Regions from separate parts of the Thiocapsa bogorovii genome, predicted to be linked through region 3. Evidence: predicted binding sites of a transcription regulator. Region 3 holds the regulator's gene; each other region holds the start of a gene.
What was found. Region 3 encodes FNR, which switches genes on or off when oxygen is low (the NO sensors DNR and NnrR bind a similar motif). Its sites were predicted from a motif close to TTGATNTANATCAA; they were not measured.

Region 1: the regulator FNR is predicted to act here: its motif matches at 1,151-1,164, upstream of LT988_RS03980 (DUF134 domain-containing protein).
Region 2: the regulator FNR is predicted to act here: its motif matches at 1,417-1,430, upstream of LT988_RS06870 (multiheme c-type cytochrome).

The regions. Positions count from the first base shown of each region.
Region 1 is NZ_CP089309.1:858,910-862,184, reverse strand. It holds gene LT988_RS03990 (MBL fold metallo-hydrolase) at 1-478, opposite strand, end outside; gene LT988_RS03985 (NifB/NifX family molybdenum-iron cluster-binding protein) at 627-998, opposite strand; gene LT988_RS03980 (DUF134 domain-containing protein) at 1,232-1,597, shown strand; gene LT988_RS03975 (hypothetical protein) at 1,757-2,116, opposite strand; gene LT988_RS03970 (hypothetical protein) at 2,171-2,596, opposite strand; gene LT988_RS03965 (transglycosylase SLT domain-containing protein) at 2,726-3,275, shown strand, end outside.
Region 2 is NZ_CP089309.1:1,531,031-1,534,305, reverse strand. It holds gene LT988_RS06885 (CopD family protein) at 1-108, shown strand, start outside; gene LT988_RS06880 (hypothetical protein) at 237-572, shown strand; gene LT988_RS06875 (hypothetical protein) at 695-1,288, opposite strand; gene LT988_RS06870 (multiheme c-type cytochrome) at 1,601-3,121, shown strand.
Region 3 is NZ_CP089309.1:4,304,543-4,307,817, forward strand. It holds gene LT988_RS19080 (class I SAM-dependent methyltransferase) at 1-268, shown strand, start outside; gene rnhA (ribonuclease HI) at 261-692, shown strand; gene dnaQ (DNA polymerase III subunit epsilon) at 881-1,603, shown strand; gene fnr (fumarate/nitrate reduction transcriptional regulator Fnr) at 1,768-2,526, opposite strand; gene LT988_RS19100 (sulfur globule family protein) at 2,687-3,091, opposite strand.

The DNA.
Region 1 (3,275 bases), 2.2 Mb from region 3:
CCATCCCGGGATGCGCGCAACCGCTGATTGCGGCGGTGACCTCTACGGTATCGATCACCAGCGCGTGCTCCGGTGGGTTGCTGTCGAGCATCCCGGTGGAAAAAAGCCCCGGGGCGAGCGGGCGAGGATCGGCTCCGACCACGATCAGGTCGCCGCACAGACCCCGCAGATCTCGGATCAGGTGCTTTGAAAAACCCTCGTGCACCACGACGGTCAGCCGCGGATTCAACTCCAGAACCGAATCCCATCCGCCGATGTGGTCCCAATGGGGGTGGGAGAGAAACAGCAGATCAAGGGATTCCGCGCTCAGGCCGAGAGCGGCCATGTTCTTCAGCAGCACGCGCCCGTGACTGCCGGTGTCGAACAGGACGGTCCGATCGCCGACGCGGATCAGTGCGGCGAATCCCCAAAGGCGTGTGAGCGCGGGAAGTCCCGGTTCGTTGTCGAACAGGATCGTCAGGCGTGGGGGAGGTGTCATGCGTTCCTCCGATCGAGGTCATTCCGTGTAGAACTTGCCTTACCCGCGCCTCCTCGTCGAGGCGAGAGGCGCGGCCGTGCGGACGTCTTCCGGGCATCGACCCGCCCGCAGCGCCGCGTGTTGATCGCTCGTCGAGGCGCGAGCGCCCTCAAGCGTGCCCATGCGCCACGCTCTCGGCACAGGGCGCTGCGGCGGCGAGCGTACCGCCCAAGTAGCGCTCCAGCGACGCCCGCACCGTGCCGCTCGCACCGGTCGCGGTTTTGATGCCGGCTTGGGTAAAGAACGCGATGGCGCGACCGCCCATGCCGCCGCTCAACATCACATCGACCCCCTGTTGCTTGATAAAGTCCGGGATCTGTCCCGGCTGATGCGCCTCGGCGAAGGGGTTGGCGATGTCCAGCGTCGTGGTGACCGCGTCGTTTTCGACGTTCACGACAATGAAGTAGGGGGCATGGCCGAAGTGCTGGGCGACCTGACTGTCGAGACCCTGGCCGGATTCGGCGCTAATGGCGATCTTCATCTTCACTCTCCTGGTTGATCGGCTGGTCATTCGGGGTTCATTGGGGGCTAATCGGGGTTCTCGGGCGTGGCGTCTTCGACCGTCGCGGCTGATGAAAGTCGTATTCCGACTTGGGTGATCCGTATTCTCCCCTGTTCTCGTGGGGCATGACTCTGATATCCGTCAATGTGAAACGGACATATGTGCGTTTTACTGAGCCCGCGAATCGGAACTCTTCAACCTGAGGATGCCTGATGCCGGGTCGAAAGCGACGCGCCCGCTGTATCGGATTCGATCCGGGCTTTCTCTGTTTCAAACCCTGCGGTCGACCCGGACGGGGTCTGGAGTCCGTGACCCTGCGTGCCGACGAGCTTGAAGCCTTGCGTCTCGCGGACCTCGAAGGTTTGTATCAGGAGGAGTGTGCGGTGCAGATGGGGATCTCGCGGACCACCTTGTCGCGAACCCTCGCGCAGGCGCGACGCAAGGTGACGGACGCCCTGATCAGCGGAAAACGGCTGGTGGTGGAGCCGCCACGGGAGAAGCGCGGCGTCGAGGGCGTGCGGTGCGGGGCGGTCGTGCCATCGGATCGACCGGAGGACGAAACAGGTGGTACGGTGTGAATCGTGTTTGAGGCGGTTATCCCGGTGGTCGATGTTGGAGAGCCGACCCGCTCTGCGGAAGGCCGATCTCTCCGACGAATGGATCCGGGCCGGTCGGGCCGAGGATGCCGAGCGCGGGCGGGTATCCTGATCCCGCCGCTCCGACCCCGGAGGGTCGGCTTATTCCGCTCGCGGGGCGGCCGGTGCCTGGGCGACCGCCTCGGGGCCTTCGACCAACTGACGGATGATGTCCCGGCACTCGGCGGCATTGCTGATCCACTGCAATCCGGCCTCGGCCGGCACGGCGCCGCTCTTGTCGCGGATCTTCCCGATCGTGGTTGCGATCAGCGCGTCGATCTGGGCGGGATCGGTGACGAGACCGCTCTCTTCGGCGGTCTCGACCGCCAGGCAGGCACCGGCCTGGGATCCGATCACCAGTCCGCTTGCCGCACCCAATCCGGCACCGAAGCCAAGCGCGAGGAAACCTCCGACGGCGCTTCCGATCAAGAGAAAGATTAGGGCGAGGATGAAAGTCTTCATGGACGTCTCTCTTTGAGAAATAAAATGTCGGAGTTGGCGGATAGCGTCGGCAGGTCAGCGCCCGCTCGCGCCCCATTGCCAGATACTCTCTCCGCGAGGTAAGGAGACCTCGCCGAGGGCGTCGAAGCGTCCGGTCAACCCTTCGGCGTCGATGCTCCCCGTGAATCCGATCTCACCTTCGATGGGATGGACGGCGGAGAAGGAAATGCCGTCATCCTGAATCGCCAGATCGACGAGTTGAGGTCGCGTCGGCAGGCCATCGGAGAACTGGACCAAGGCGACGTAAGCGACCTCGTCATCCTCGACATGAGGCACGACGAAGACCTCGATGCCGATCAGCTCCCCTTGCTCGACCGACGGCTCCATGTTGGAGTAGATGCCTTGGAGCTTCGCCGCCTCGGCAGCCGCGCAGATGACCGCGGAAGCCAAGAGTGCGACGCTCAAACGTATGAAGGCCAGGTCAGGGTGTCGAAGGTGCATCGGCGTTATCCTATCCACTGTGCCGTCGGCGACTGCGATCGGAGCGGGTCGGAGCCCGAAGTGTCGCCGACTCGGCGGGTGCCGACAAGCGTATCAGGATCTTTCGGTATCAGGATGTTTTCCACGTCCATGTTCGCCAGTCCATCTTCTTCGCGTGCCGCGTCGGCTGTCTTCCGGATCTGCGCTTCGACGGCCCTGTTCCTCGTCGCGTGCCTTGTGGTTGGTCAGCCCGGCGCAAACGATCGCCCCGCGTTTCTGGCTGCCGAGCGCGCGCTCGAGGCGAATGACCTCGAGACCTTCGGCCGTCTCTCCGCGGGTCTCGTCGATCACCCCCTTTACCCCTACCTGCGCTTTGCCGTTTTAACCCGGGATCTCGCGGCGACCTCGGATGAGGAGATCGAGCGCTTTCTGAGCGATTTCCCGCAAACACAGCTTGGGACCCGGCTTCGCCTGGCCTATCTGGCACGCCTCGCCGCAGCCGAGCGCTGGTCGGATTACGCGCGGATCTACCGGCCGGACCGGGCGCCCGAGCGGCGCTGTCTCTACCTGCGCGCACTTATCGAGACGGGGCGGCGCGACGAGGCGCTGGCTCAGGTCGAGCCTCTGTGGTTCTCGGCCCGGTCGCAGCCGGATGCCTGCGATCCCGTCTTCGCGGCGTGGCGCGATGTCGGCGGGCTCA
Region 2 (3,275 bases), 2.8 Mb from region 3:
TCTGCATTCGGGTGGATCCGCGGCTTGATGGCCGTCAATCTGGGCCTTGGGTTGGCGACCGTCGTCATCGCCGCAGCCGGACCGGCCTTGGTCGGTGCGGGAGCCTGACGCGCACTCAAGGTCGTTTTGAAGCAGCTGCCTTCGAAAGACGATCGAAACCGATGTGGCCGTCTCAGGCCGCTTTGCGGATTCGAGCGAGAGGGGGCGGCCTCGAACAGCTCACACCTCGGAGCACGATGAACGACATTGAATCAAACGAAGACGATCTGATCCGGCTCTTGATCGACAGCTGGACGGCGTTGCGCGCCGGTACCCTCGGCGAGGATCAGCAGGTGCTCTTAGACCGAGAGCGCCCTCAGTGGCAATGCGAGGCCGCCAATCTGATCGCCGAGGGGCTGCTTGCCTATGTCACCGTCGAGATGGTCGAGCCGGATCTGGCCCACGACCGCCAGATCGACCCACACGCTACGCCGTCACCCCAGGACTACGCCGCGCGTCTCGGGGCGCACATGATGGACTTCGTCGACTATCGCGGCGATCTGGTCAAAACGCGTCGTCTCGGCACGCATTAGACCGCGTCAGCTTCGACAGTTGTCGGTCCTGGCGCGGCCAGGCCAACCAACAAACGACGCATACCGCACCGGGCTCGGTTTAGGCCGGTCGCCGCGCGACGTCGTCCGGATCCCGGACTTGCTCACTCCCGACCCATTTCGACCGACAGGCCGCTGATCGCCCCGGCCTGCTCGATCGGGACGTACGCCTCGAGGTGCAGGATGGCGCCCGGGTCGAGCCGCGGTCCCCGGGCCAAGCGGAACACGAGGCCCTCGCTTGCGGTGCCGTCCGCGAGTCCGATTCGGGCGACGACGGGTACCTCTGCACCGATCGCTATCTGCCAGGGTAGCGGATCCGGAAGCGGGTCGACGATCTTGAGCAGGATGTCGAACCGCCCGGACCCTCGATCGAAGCTCTGGTGCGTCACGTTGAACGGACTTCGGCTCAGTGCGGCATCGAAGGTCCAGTGGATATCTCCGGTCTTGGATGTTGCCGGCGTCGACGCCCCCGAGCTCGGCGCGGATTCCAGGCGTTCCAGACGCCGCACCAGATCCTCCACACGCTGCTCCAGCGCTTGAAGACGCGACGCGTCGATCTGTTGTCCGGCCGCCGGATCAACGTCCGGCTGAGCGCTCGGTTGGACATTCGCCGCCCGCGACGCCCCGACCAGCGCAAGTCCGATCAAGCCGAACAGGGCAAGACGGCGTGTCGAAAAGGTTGGTCGTGCTGAAGGCATGGTGTTTCCCCGTATCTTTCGAATCGCTCAGGTGAAATCGGCCGCGCGGTGGCGGTCTCTCCAGGGAAAGTCAGATCAAAGACAGGGACATTGACAAAGATCAATCATCCATCAACCGCCGGCGAAATTTGACTTACATCAAGGCCGCCCGGAGGTCCCCTCGGCATCGTCCAAGGCGATAGGGATGATCGCCAAGACCGATGAGCACCTGTGTTTTCTCGGCATGTCGGTCGATCAGGCGAGGGTCGTCAGCGCGAGAGCTCGCCGACTGGCCCAGGGACGGGGTCCATAACAAAGAATCCGGAGTGCACTATGAAGCAACATCCTCGCGGACCGAGTCCCGCGGGTCCGGGTCGGGTCGATCTCACCCGATTCGGTCTCGCCATCGGGCTTCTTGCCCTGGCAACGACCGTCGATGCCGCACGTCCAAGCGGAGAGGCAGGGGTCGATTGGGGCGACCCACGCGGTGAAGAGTGCGTGGATTGTCATATGACCGAGAACCCGGGCCTCTACTGGGAGTGGAACCACAGTGCGCACGGCCAGGCCGGCGTGAACTGTCTGGATTGCCATCAGCGTGAAGAGGGCGCGGTCGATGCCTTCAAGCACGAGGGGCAGTTCATCTCCATCGTGGTGACGCCGAAGAATTGCTCGACCTGCCATCAAACCGAGTTCGAGGAGATGGACGGCTCCCATCACGCCAAGGCCGGTCAGATCCTGGGGTCCCTGGACAACCTGCTCGGCGAAGTCATCGGCGGTCCTGCCGCCGTCAACGCCGGCTGCAAACAATGTCACGGCGGCGAGTTGGCGTTCTACACCGAAGGCAAGAACAAGGGCCGGCCGACACCCGGTACCTGGCCCAACACGGGTATCGGCCGGATCAACCCGGACGGCAGCCTCGGGTCCTGCACGGCCTGTCATGGACGGCATCGTTTCTCGCGTGCGCAAGCCCGCACGCCCGATACCTGCGGCAAATGCCATGTCGGACCGGATCATCCTCAGATCGAGGTTTACAACGAATCCAAACACGGCATTATCTACCGCGCCAAGGTCGACGAGATGAATCTGGATTCACGCAAGTGGGTCGCCGGTGTCGATTACTCGGCCGCACCCACCTGCGCGACCTGCCACATGAGTGCCGGACCGGGGATCGGGGCGACGCACAACGTCGGCGAGCGCATCTCCTGGACGCTGCGTCCGCCGATCTCGACCAAGATCAATCTGGTCAAGCTCGAGAACGGCCAAGAGTTCGATGTGCCCGAGGGTCAAGAGATCCCCGCGGTCGGAGACGAGGCCAAAGGGTCTACGGTTGTCGAGGTGCTGACCTGGAAGGATCGGCGCGCCAAGATGGAAAAGGTCTGCTTCGGCTGTCATGCCGAGAGCGTGATCACGGGCCACTACAAGCAGTTCGATGATGTGGTCGACCTCTACAACGACAAGTTTGCCATACCCATCGCGGCCATGATGGAGCGACTCAAGGAAGGCGGCTATATCACGCCGGCTCCGTTCGACGAGAAGATCGAGTGGACCTGGTGGGAAATCTGGCACCACGAGGGACGTCGCGCCCGTCACGGCGCATCCATGAGCGGGCCGGACTACACCTGGTGGCACGGCATGTACGAGGTCGCCCAGCACACCTACTTCAAATGGATTCCGGAGCTGAACGAGGTGGTGATCAAAAAGGACGGCAACGACGCGTTCGCGGTCGCCCTGCTGGAGGAATACTTCCAGCCTATCGATGGGCATGACTGGTACTTCAACGGCATGAGCAAGGAGCAGCTCGAGGTGGTGCGCAAGGGCTTCGAGGCGCGCTACGGGGAGGGTTCGCTCAAGTAAGGCGCCGATCGCTCGGCTGGAGGGGCGACTGAAGTCGCCCCTTATGACCTGCACGCGGCGCTGTCGAGATGCCCATTGACGGCCGTCGTTGTCGTTCTCGATTACGCCGACGCCGACAACGAGAACGGCAACGGCAACGTTCTGACATGACTGA
Region 3 (3,275 bases):
CGAGGATTGGTTGTCCGTGTTGGGTTTCGATATCGAGCTTCGCGAGCACATTATGTTTCGGCCGCCGTTCCGGCGCGCCCTGGGGCCGAGCTGTGCGGCATTCGACACCTTGGGGGGGCGCCTCTGGCCGATCCTGGGCGGTGTCTATTTGATCCGGGCCGTCAAACGCGTGGCGACCTTGACGCCGCTGCGTCCGGCCTGGGGGCGGCGCTCACTGCTGCGCGGTGGCGCGGCGGAGCCGACGACACGCAGGGCCGGTCATGCCTGACTGCGTGCGCGCTTACACCGACGGTGCCTGCAAGGGCAATCCGGGACCCGGGGGTTGGGGTGTCCTGCTGCGATGGGGGGAGGTCGAGAAGGAGCTGTGCGGGGGTGAACGCGCGACCACCAACAACCGCATGGAGCTGATGGCGGTCATCATGGCGCTGGAGAGCATGAAGCGTCCGACCTGTCTCGAGATCGTCACCGACTCTCAATACGTCAAGCGGGGGGTCGAGGAATGGATGCCGCGTTGGAAACGCAACGGCTGGCAGACGGCCGATCGCAAGCCCGTGAAAAACCGTGACCTTTGGGAGCGTTTGGATGGCGCCATCGGCGCTCATCAGGTGCGCTGGAAGTGGGTCAAAGGTCATGCCGGGCACGCCGAGAACGAGCGTGCCGACCGATTGGCAAATCGAGGGATCGCGGGCTGAATCGCGTCCGGCATGACATGCGCAATTTTCGATTCGACTCGTCGTCGCATGACTCGGCTCCCGTCGGTGCGGACGCGATTCAGATTCTTGAATTTCGCTCTTTAAACCGCGTCAGGTACGGGGGAGGCGTAGTCCTCCGGGATTCGCTTGCCTGCAACGCAGCGGTTTACACTATGGACGCGGTTTAAATGAGACAGATCGTTCTCGATACCGAGACCACGGGTCTCGACCCCCAGGCAGGCCATCGCATCATCGAGATCGGCTGTGTCGAGCTGATCGACCGCCGCTTGACCGGAAACAACTTCCACCGCTATCTCCAGCCGGATCGGGAGATCGACGCGGGCGCCTCCGATGTACACGGGATCACGAACGCCTTTCTCGCCGACAAGCCACGTTTCGCCGAGATTGCCGAGAGCTTCCTGGACTATGTGGAAGGGGCCGAGTTGATCATCCACAACGCGACCTTCGATCTCGGGTTTCTCGATCGCGAGATTCTAGGATGGAACGCCGAAGCGTCGCGGATCACGGACCTGTGCGAGGTGACGGACACGCTGATCATGGCCCGGCGCATGCACCCGGGGCAGCGCAACAGCCTCGATGCCTTGTGCAAGCGCTACGGCGTGGATCATCGCCACCGCGACCTGCATGGCGCCCTGCTCGATGCCGAGATCCTGGCGGATGTCTATCTCGCCATGACCGGGGGGCAGGTGGCGTTGAGCCTCGGAGAAGAGCTCGCGGCGCCGTCTCACGACGGACCGGACGCTCGGCATCGCGGCCGGCTGGATCCGAATCGGCCGCGCCTGCGGGTGATTCAAGCCGACCCGGCCGCGCTCGCCGCTCATGCCGCGCGCCTCGCGGCGATCCAGGCCGCAAGTGCGGAGGGTTGTCTTTGGCTTCGCGTCGAGGGATGACGCCGCCCGCGGTTTAGTCGTGTGTGGCCACGGAGATCCCCGCAGCCTTCATGGAGATGCTTCTTAGGGTTTTCAGTCTCCTAAACTGCGCCGACTCTAAGGGCTATCGATCGCTCCGAGGCCGATCCAGCCCTCCGAACATCACATACCGCAACGGGCGCAGTTTAGCTCTGCTGCTGTTGGCGGCGATTCTGCCCGGCGCCGCCCACCAGAGACTCCAGCGTACTCACATCGAGCAGCTGAATGTGCTTACGGTCGACGTTCATCAGTCCGTCGTCTTGGAATCGCGTGAAGAGACGGCTGACGGTCTCGACGGCGAGTCCCAGGTAGTTCCCGATCTCATGGCGGGACATGCTCAGATAGAAGTCGGTCGCGGACAGCCCGCGTTTGTGCAGGCGCTTGGACAGGCTGAGCAGGAAGGCGGCGAGACGTTCCTCGGCGTTCTTCTTGCCGAGGAGCAAGAGCATGTCCGTATCGTGTCCGATTTCCTTGCTGAGCAGGCGATACATCTGATGCTGCAGGCTCGGAATGGTTGCGGTGAGCTCTTCGAGTCGGGTGAAGGGGACCTCGCAGATAGCGGAGGTCTCGAGGACCTTCGCCGAGCAGGCATGGATGTCCTTATCGATCGCATCCAGTCCAATCACCTCGCCGGGAAGATGGAAGCCCAGCACCTGCTCGCCGCCCTCCGGACTCGGAGCGAAGGTCTTCACCGATCCGGTCTTCACGACATAGAGCGAACGAAATCGGTCGCCGTCTCGAAACAGGAAGTCGCCCCGGTGGAGCGGTCGTGTTCGCTTCACGATCTCGTCGAGTCGCTCGACATCATCCGGCGCAAGGCCCATAGGCAAGCAGAGCGACGACAGGGAGCAGTTTCTGCAGGCGACGCGAATGGTCTCCAATGAGATTACTTTGTGATGGCTCACGGCATCGCCCCTCGGTCTTCGGTCACCAGATTTTGAACCGTCGCTTGATCTGGATCAAGCGAAGATTATCTTCTTGTCGTCAGGCCGACCTGGACCCGCAAAAAAGGCCGCGCCCTCGCGGGCGCGGCCTTGACGCAAGCATGCCGATTCTGCGTTCGGCCTACTTGGCTTCGCCGGTCGCGGGAGCAGCGGGCGCGGCATAGGGTGCGGCGTAAGGCGCGCCGTAGTAGGGGACACCGTAACCGGGGTAGCCGTAGCCATAGCCTGGATAACCGTAACCGTAACCGTAGCCGGGATAGCCGTACCCGTAACCACGTCCGTAGCCATAGCCGCGCCCGCGTCCGTAGCCGCGACCCCCGCCGCTCATGTTCATGTTGAAGTCGCCCCAGCCGTCGCCGAGCATGTCGCCGAACAGGTCACCGAGGCCGGAACCATAGCCCGGGCCGTAGCCGCCATAGCCTGGCCCACCCCAACCGGGCCCCCACCACGCCTGGGCCGGGCTGACGGCCAAGGTGGCGGCACCTGCGATTGCGGCTGCACTCATCAATCTTGCTGTTTGACGCATCGTTGACGCTCCTCTGTTGACACTCATCTTTTACGACATCGATCAAGGCCGCTGTGTCGGCGCCCGACCCTAGACGAGCGCCGACAACGCCGAGAAGGTGTGTTTCGTCATTTGCGAAACCGCTCCGAATATACGCAGCCCGTTCGAGTTTGTGAAGGTCGCGCAGCACCCTGTCCGGCGTGCT